Regions from separate parts of the Lactobacillus melliventris genome, predicted to be linked through region 2. Evidence: predicted binding sites of a transcription regulator. Region 2 holds the regulator's gene; the other holds the start of a gene.
The links. The regulator HrcA, encoded in region 2, represses chaperone genes, less so after heat shock. The targets are predictions, from matches to a motif close to TTAGCACTCNNNNNNNNNGAGTGCTAA.
Positions count from the first base shown of each region.

Region 1: the regulator HrcA is predicted to act here: its motif matches at 1,530-1,556, upstream of ACFQ32_RS04610 (ATP-dependent Clp protease ATP-binding subunit).

Region 1 covers NZ_JBHTMT010000003.1:137,452-141,887, forward strand. Annotated here, with positions in the region: gene ptsP (phosphoenolpyruvate--protein phosphotransferase) at 1-866, opposite strand, end outside; gene ACFQ32_RS04600 (phosphocarrier protein HPr) at 866-1,132, opposite strand; gene ACFQ32_RS04605 (hypothetical protein) at 1,246-1,428, opposite strand; gene ACFQ32_RS04610 (ATP-dependent Clp protease ATP-binding subunit) at 1,598-3,802, shown strand; gene ACFQ32_RS04615 (DUF1827 family protein) at 3,928-4,209, shown strand; gene ACFQ32_RS04620 (peptide chain release factor 3) at 4,238-4,436, opposite strand, start outside.
Region 2 covers NZ_JBHTMT010000001.1:217,273-221,708, forward strand. Annotated here, with positions in the region: gene truB (tRNA pseudouridine(55) synthase TruB) at 1-829, shown strand, start outside; gene ribF (riboflavin biosynthesis protein RibF) at 848-1,780, shown strand; gene hrcA (heat-inducible transcriptional repressor HrcA) at 1,916-2,965, shown strand; gene grpE (nucleotide exchange factor GrpE) at 2,978-3,571, shown strand; gene dnaK (molecular chaperone DnaK) at 3,590-4,436, shown strand, end outside.

The sequences.
Region 1 (4,436 bases), on a different contig from region 2:
TTATCGTTTACACCCTTCATGTCATTTGGTGTACCAATATTAGCAGCAATTGTAAACTTTTTACCGTCTGCAGTAACTGAAGGCTCGTTCTTTAATTTTTCCCATTCAGCTTTTTGCTGCAAAAAGTCAGAACTCTTTTGTTGATATTCAGCAACTTGACTGTCAGTAGGCTTAACTACTACATCACCGCTTAGACCGTCAACAGCAATCGTGTCGCCGTTTTCAACATCCTTGGTAATTGAATCAGTACCTACAACTGCTGGCAATTCAAGTGAACGCGCCATGATAGCAGAGTGTGCTGTTCTTCCGCCAATATCAGTAACAAAGCCCTTAACAAATTTTTTATTAAGTTGGGCAGTATCACTAGGAGTTAAATCATGAGCAACCACAATAACTTCGTGATCAATGGCAGCTGGGTTTGGTAATTCCTTACCCAGCAAGTGAGCCATAATTCTCTTAGAAACATCGCGCACATCGGCTGCACGTTGCTGCATATATGTGTTATCAGTCATTCCTTCAAAAATACTGATAAACTTTTGGGCAGTTTCGTCAAGAGCAGCTTCACTGTTAACTTTTTGTTCCTTGATTTCGTTTTCAATGGCACCAGTAAATTCAGGATCGTTCAAGATCATAAGGTGAGCTTCAAAGACTTGAGCTTCGTCTTCACCTAAACTCTTCTTTGCACTATCACGAATTTTTTCAACTTCAGTAGTTGATACTGAAATTGCCTTCTTATAGCGTGCTAACTCACTTTCAACATCGCTAACTGTAGATTTTGAAAATGAAAGATCAGGTTCAACCAAGAGATAAGCTGGTGCTACAGCAATACCATCACTAGCAGCAATTCCTTTTAATGTCTTGGTCATTATTCAGCTAAGCCCTCTTTTTTCATAGTCTCTGAAATAGCGTTAATTGCATCTTTTTCGTCGTCGCCACTAGCACTGATAGTAACATCAGCATTTTTGCCAACACCAAGTGACATAACACCCATAATTGACTTTAAATTAACTGACTTACCATTGTATTCCAAATTGATATCTGAACCAAATTTAGAAGCAGCTTGTACTAGCAATGTAGCTGGACGAGCATGAATACCTGTTTCTGCAACAACATGAAAATCGCGTTTTTCCATTATATATATCTCCTTTGAATTCAAAAAATCAAACCGGTAATAAATACCTATTCGCCTACTTAGACTATCATTTTTTTGTGAATTAGACAACATAAATGTAACAGTTTACATCATTAAACTTCAGATTTTGATTTTGAGTAAATTATTTTACCACCTCGCAATGCTTTCCCTGTAATATTTTGCCTTTTTTCAAAAGACCTCAATGCTGCTTGAAATTCAAAAGCATTTTTGGGCTCAACTTCATAGTGATCGAGTTCGCCATTCGCTAATTGCACCAGAATTTTTTGAAAATCCAAAATTATCACCACTTTTTAGTCAATTTAATTTATGCAATCATCTGATCTTGCACCAATATTTTATCATATTAGCGTTACTTACAAATAATAAGATTCAGGTTTTAGCACTTGATTATTGCGAGTGCTAATTATATAATTTAGTAAACTGATATGAAAGGCGGTAATACAATTGCTTTGTCAAAACTGTCAAAAACGACCAGCTTCCATTCATCTTTTTGCGAAGGTTAACGGACAAAGTCGTGAAATTAATTTATGTGGACAATGTTATCAACAACTTAAACAACAAGGAAATATTAATATGAACAATGATAATAACGACTTCTTTGGTGATTTCAGCGACCTGTTTAATTACAACGGCAATGCGGGAAATCCAGGGGACCCCAGAATGGGCAATGGGAATCCAGGAAACGTCAATAATGGCAACAATGGTGCTGGGGGCGGACGCTCACTGCTTGATCAGTATGGAACCGATCTTACTGCTCTAGCAAGAAAAGGTAAAATTGACCCAGTTATTGGACGCGATAAAGAAATTGCTCGTGTCATTGAAATCTTGAATCGCAGAACAAAGAACAATCCTGTCCTAATCGGTGAAGCCGGTGTCGGTAAGACTGCTGTAGTTGAGGGCTTAGCCCAGCAAATTGTCGACGGTTCGGTCCCGGCCAAGCTGCAAGATAAAAGAATAATATCACTAAACGTAGTTTCTTTAGTTCAAGGTACAGGCATTCGGGGTCAATTTGAACAACGAATGCAGCAACTACTTAAAGAAGTACAAGGCCATGATGATATCATTCTCTTTATCGATGAAATTCACGAAATCGTTGGTGCAGGCAATGCCGAAGGTGGAATGGATGCCGGCAACATTATTAAACCCGCTCTTGCTCGTGGTGACCTGCAACTCGTTGGTGCTACCACATTAAAAGAATACCGGGAAATTGAAAAAGACTCTGCTCTGGCAAGAAGATTCCAGCCCGTTGATGTTAAAGAACCTTCTGTTGCAGAAACAATCCGTATTTTAAAGGGTATTCAAAAGCGCTACGAAGATTATCACCATGTTCACTATACTGATGATGCTATCAAGGCAGCAGCAGAATTATCTGAGCGTTACATTCAAGACCGCTTTTTACCTGATAAAGCCATTGACTTGTTAGATGAAGCAGGTTCAAGAATGAACCTGACAATTCCTTACGTCGACAAGGAAAAAATGAAGGAACGAATTGATGCGGCTCAGAAATTAAAACAAGAATCCCTCAAGAATGAAGATTATGAAAAAGCTGCCTACTACCGTGACCAAATCGAAAAATATAACAAGATGAAGGATCAGAAGGTTGATCCGGACAAATCTCCTATTATTACCAGCAAGATCATGAACAAGATTGTTGAAGAAAAAACTGGCATCCCTGTTGGTGACTTACAAAAGCAAGAAGAAAACCAGTTGCAAAACTTGGCACCAAATCTTAAGGCACACGTTATTGGTCAAGATAAAGCAGTCGATAAACTGGCTCGTGCAATTCGGCGTAACCGGATCGGTTTTAACAAATCTGGTAGACCAATCGGCTCCTTCCTCTTTGTGGGACCGACTGGTGTAGGTAAAACCGAATTAGCTAAACAACTGGCTCGGCAAATGTTTGGTTCAGAAAATGCCTTAATTCGCTTCGATATGTCAGAATATATGGAATCATATTCTGTTTCCAAGTTAATTGGTTCAGCACCTGGTTACGTCGGTTATGAAGAAGCCGGACAACTAACAGAACGAGTAAGACGTCACCCATACAGTTTGATTTTACTTGATGAAATTGAAAAAGCTGATCCAGCTGTTATGAATCTTTTCTTACAGATTTTAGATGATGGCCGCTTAACTGATTCTCAAGGTAGAACTGTATCATTCAAGGATACAATTATCATCATGACCTCTAATGCTGGTCAAGGCATTAAGAACACTAGTGTTGGTTTCACTGCTGAAAATTCTGCAGATCAACCAGATTCCGCCAGAAGTTCAATGAGTCAATTCTTTAAGCCAGAGTTTTTAAACCGGTTGGATGATGTGATTGAATTCAACGAACTGACTAAGGATGACTTAATAAAAATTGTTAATTTAATGCTTGATGATGTAAACAGCATGGTTAAAAACCAAGGAATGCAAATTAACGTTACCGAGGATGCTAAAAAGAAATTAGTTGATGAAGGATATAGTCCTGATATGGGCGCAAGACCATTGCGTAGAACCATTCAGGAAGAAATTGAAGATAAAGTTGCTGACTATAAACTTGATCATCCTGCAGTGAAGAATTTGCTGGCTAGTGTTTCTGAAGATAAGATTGTTATCAGTGAAGATGAGAACACTATTAATTCAGCAAATGACACAACTAATATTTAAAGACGTCATTTTTAAGCATGATTATTGCAAAATATAATAATCATGCTTTTTATTAAAGAAAAAAGTTTAGTTTAGTTGTATACTTAAATTAAAAAAAGAACTACTAGAAGAAACGGGTGAAATCCATGCATTTAATAGATGTAACCAATAGTTATAAGGACCTAGTTCACAGTCAACTAAATACGACCAACGTAAATTATGTCAAAGTTTACTCTCTAGGCAATACCTCCGTTATCTACACCGAAAGTGATAAAGCAATCGGAATTGTCTTGGAAAATCACAATCGTCGTGTTCGTAAAGATGAAACGAACTTTGTTATTAAGCGACTTGTTAAAGAAAAAAATCCTTCATATATGTTGACATTTGATAAAAGTCAGCATGTAATTGAAATCCATATTGACAAATAAAAAAACTGGCTTAAAGCCAGTTTTTTGTTTACAGTTTTTCAGTCAGTTTAACATCTGGATATTTATCCTTGAAAAATCGCTCTGCAAATTGATTTTCAAACAAGAATAGCGGTTGGCCGTAACGGTCTTTTACTAGTAGATTTCGACTGTTAGCCATAGCCGGATCTAGCTGCTCAGGGTCAATCCAGCGTGCTACTCTGTGACCAATATTAGTCATTTCAACATCA
Region 2 (4,436 bases):
ATTACGCAAAGTCTTGCACATTAAGAAAATAGGTCATGCTGGTACTCTTGATCCTGATGTTACAGGTGTTTTACCAATCGCAATAGGACAGGCTACTAAACTAATTGAGTTAATGCATACTCAAAATAAAAGATATATCGGCCAGGGAATACTTGGTTTTGCCACTGATAGTTGCGATATTAGCGGCAAAATAACAGCTAGCAAAAAGATCACGAATAAAGTCAAATCAACTGAGATAAAAGATGCAATGCAAGAATTTGTGGGACAAATTGAACAGGTGCCGCCGATCTATTCTGCTGTGAGGGTTAACGGTAGGCATTTATATGAATATGCACGAGCTGGCATTGAGGTAGAACGACCTAAAAGGCAAGTTAAAATTTTTGCTTATAATCTTGTAAATGAACCTATCTTTGATAAAGAAAAAGGTCAAGAAATGTTTGACTTTGAAATTGAATGTAGTAAAGGAACCTACGTTCGTTCTTTAATAAATGATTTAGGTACCCAACTGAAAATACCAGCAGTAATGAAAAGTTTGCGCCGCACATCTAGTTCAGGTTTTGATATTAGTCAGTCTGTAAAACTTTCTGAAATTACCGAAGATCCTAAATTAATTGATCAAATTATTCAACCAATTGATTCTTTTTTTAGAAATTACGTGCAAATGGATCTTGATGATAAATTATGGTCTAAAGTTAAAAATGGTGCAGCTATTTCTTTGAAAACGAATGCAAAAAAGGTGGCATTAAGTTACAATAATAAAGTTAAGGCAATCTATCGCAAAGATGGTACCATTTATCGCCCTTATTTAATGCTTTTACAAAATGAATAGGTGAATGAAGGTCTTATTATGGAAATTATCCATTTAACATACCCTTTTAAGGAAAACATAATTCCCCAAAATATAATTCTTGCTTTAGGTTTCTTCGATGGGGTTCATCGCGGACATCAAGAATTAATCAAAATCGCAAAAGAAAAAGCAAAGCAAAGACATTTACCACTAGTAGTAATGACGTTTGATCGTCATCCAAAAGAAGTTTATCAAAATAAAAAAGTTACATACATTGATACTCTTCCAGAAAAAGCATACAAGATGCAGAAACTTAAAGTTGACTATTTGTTGGTGATGCACTTTAATGAAGCTTTTAGTAAACTAACTGCACAGGAATTTGTTGATAATATTATAGTAAAATTACATGCTGACACTGTAGTTGCTGGCTTTGACTACACATATGGCCCTAAAGACACGGCTAATATGAAAAATTTCCCTAAGTTTGCTCAGGGAAGGTTCAATATAATTAATGTCCCTAAGCAGTCTTATGATGGTCAAAAAATTGGTTCTACGGAAATCAAAAAAGCGATTACTAGCGGAAATATGGAATTAGCCGCTAAGTTGTTAGGCTTTCCCTATGTTATGTCAGGCTATGTAGGTCACGGTTTGCGCAATGGGCATAAACTAGGTTTTCCCACAGCTAATTTGGTTTGGAGTGAAGACAAGGCTGTTCCTAAAATTGGCGTTTATGCGACTAAAACCAAGATTTGTGGTAAGTGGTATGACTCAATGACAAGTGTAGGCTATAATGTGACTATCAATCAGGGGAAAAAGCTTTATATTGAGTCAAACTTATTTGGCTTTGATCAGGAAGCTTATGATGAGGAAATGGTAATTAAATGGTATAAGTATACCCGTGGTGAAATTAAATTTGCCAATTTAAAAGAGCTAACACAACAAATGAGTCAAGACGAGGCTGAAATTAAAAATTATTTTGCTGCGATGAATTAATTAATGATACTGAAAAAATGATTGACGTTTTTTAAGAAAAAAGTTAGCACTCAACTTGACATTCTGCTAAAAGCTAGTATCATATAAATTGTTAGCACCTAATCAGATTGAGTGCTAAAAGTGAGGGCGATATTTATGTTGACCGAACGTCAAGAATTAATTTTAAAAACAATTATCAATGATTTTACGCAGACACATGATCCTGTTGGGTCCAAAACTGTTATGAATCAACTGCCTATTAAGGTTTCAAGTGCTACTATTCGTAACGAAATGGCTGTTTTAGAAGATAAGGGTTTGATTGAGAAAACTCATTTGTCTAGTGGCCGCGTGCCTTCAACTGAAGGCTACCGCTACTATCTTGACAATTTAGTTGAACCTTTACAAATTTCATCTTCTGTATACAAGCGAATCATTAGTCAGCTTGATCAACCATTTCATCAGGTTAACGATATCGTACAGGCAGCTGTCAAAATTTTATCGGATCTAACCAATTACACAGCATTTGCGGAAGGTCCTGAAAATAGTGAATTAACTATTACTGGTTTTCGTATCGTGCCATTGTTTAACAGACAGATTATGGCTGTCTTAGGAACTAGTGACGGTGACGTTCATGACCAGGTTTATACTTTACCTTATAATGTTAATGGTGATGAAATTGAACAGGCTGTGCGCATGATTAACGATCAGCTGGTGGGCAAAACTTTAGATCAAGTTACTCCAGACTATCTTAAAAAGACTTTGGGCAATAAACTTAAAGTTGCTCATGTCTCTGAACTGATTAATTTGGTCGAGGATGTTATTAACGATGCTGCCAGTGAGCAAACCTATGTTGATGGTCAGATTAACCTGCTTAACAACATTTCTCTGGACGATATTTCAAACTTAAGATCGCTCTATGAAATGATTGAGCATAATGATTTGATTTCCAGTATTTTGGACAATAGGCAAAATTTGAAAAGCGACAGGTATCCGGTTCGAGTTAGTTTAGGATCCGAATTATCAAATGATTTGTTAAAGGATTACAGTCTGCTTACGGCAGAGTACAGCGTTGGCTCTCATGGAAAGGGCATAATTGCTTTACTTGGCCCTGATAATATGCCGTATTCTCAGGTGATTGGATTACTCGAGTATTTCAGAAACGAACTATCTAAAAAATTACTTGATTATTATGGTAGATTCAAATAAAGGAGGTTAGCCGTGAGTAAAGAAGAAAATAATAGTAAAAACTCAAAAAAAGAGCCAAAAAAAGATGAGCATAAAAAGTCAAAGACAGAAGTAGAAAATTCTAAGACTAAGGCTAACGAAGAAAAGAAACCAGAGTCTTTGGAAAGTAAATTGCAGCGTAATTTGACTCAATTGCAAAAAGAAAAAGACGATCTGGAAGATAAGTATTTGCGCAGTCAAGCTGAGATGCAAAATATGCAAAATCGCTACAATAAAGAAAGAGCGCAGCTTATCAAATATGAGTCTCAATCCTTAGCTAAAGATGTTTTGCCAGCGATGGATAATTTAGAAAGAGCTTTAGCTACTAAAGTCGATGACGAAGCATCAAAACAGCTTAAAAAAGGTGTCCAGATGACACTTGATTCACTGGTTAAAGCGATGAAAGATCACGGTATCAGTGAAATTATAGCTGAAGGTGTCAAATTTGATCCCAATTTACACCAAGCTGTTCAAACCGTTGCAGCTGAAAATGATGATCAAAAAGATCATGTTGTACGAGTTTTACAAAAGGGATACTTGTACAAGGATCGTACTTTAAGACCGGCTATGGTTGTTGTAGCACAATAATTGAAAGGAAGCATATCAATGTCAAAAGTTATCGGAATTGACCTCGGAACTACTAACTCAGCAGTTGCCGTTTTGGAGGGTAAAGAACCCAAAATTATTACTAACCCAGAAGGAAATCGCACTACCCCTTCAGTAGTTGCCTTTAAAGATGGAGAAATCCAAGTTGGTGAAGTTGCCAAAAGACAAGCAATTACCAATCCCAATACTATTTCTTCTATTAAACGTCACATGGGCGAAACTGATTATAAGGTCAAAATTGGTGATAAAGCTTATACACCACAGGAAATTTCAGCAATGATCTTGCAGTATATCAAGAAATTCTCTGAAGATTATTTGGGCGAGAAAGTAACCGATGCTGTTATTACTGTACCTGCATACTTTAATGACGCTCAGCGTCAAGCTACCAAGGATGCTGGTAAAATAGCTGGCCTTGATGTTAAGCGAATCATTAACGAACCTACTGCATCTTCACTTGCATATGGTTTGGACAAGGACGCAGAAGATGAAAAAGTCTTAGTTTACGACCTTGGTGGTGGTACTTTCGATGTTTCCGTACTGCAGTTAGGTGATGGCGTCTTTCAAGTATTGTCAACTAATGGTGATACCCACCTTGGTGGTGATGATTTTGATAATAAGATTATTGATTGGCTGATTAAGAACTTTAAAGATGAAAATGGCGTTGACCTTTCAAAAGATAAGATGGCTTTGCAAAGATTAAAGGATGCTGCTGAAAAAGCGAAGAAAGATTTGTCTGGTGTTTCAGCAACCCATATTTCATTGCCATTTATCTCTGCAGGTGAATCTGGCCCATTGCACCTTGAAGCCGATTTAACTCGGGCAAAATTCGATGAATTAACTTCTGACT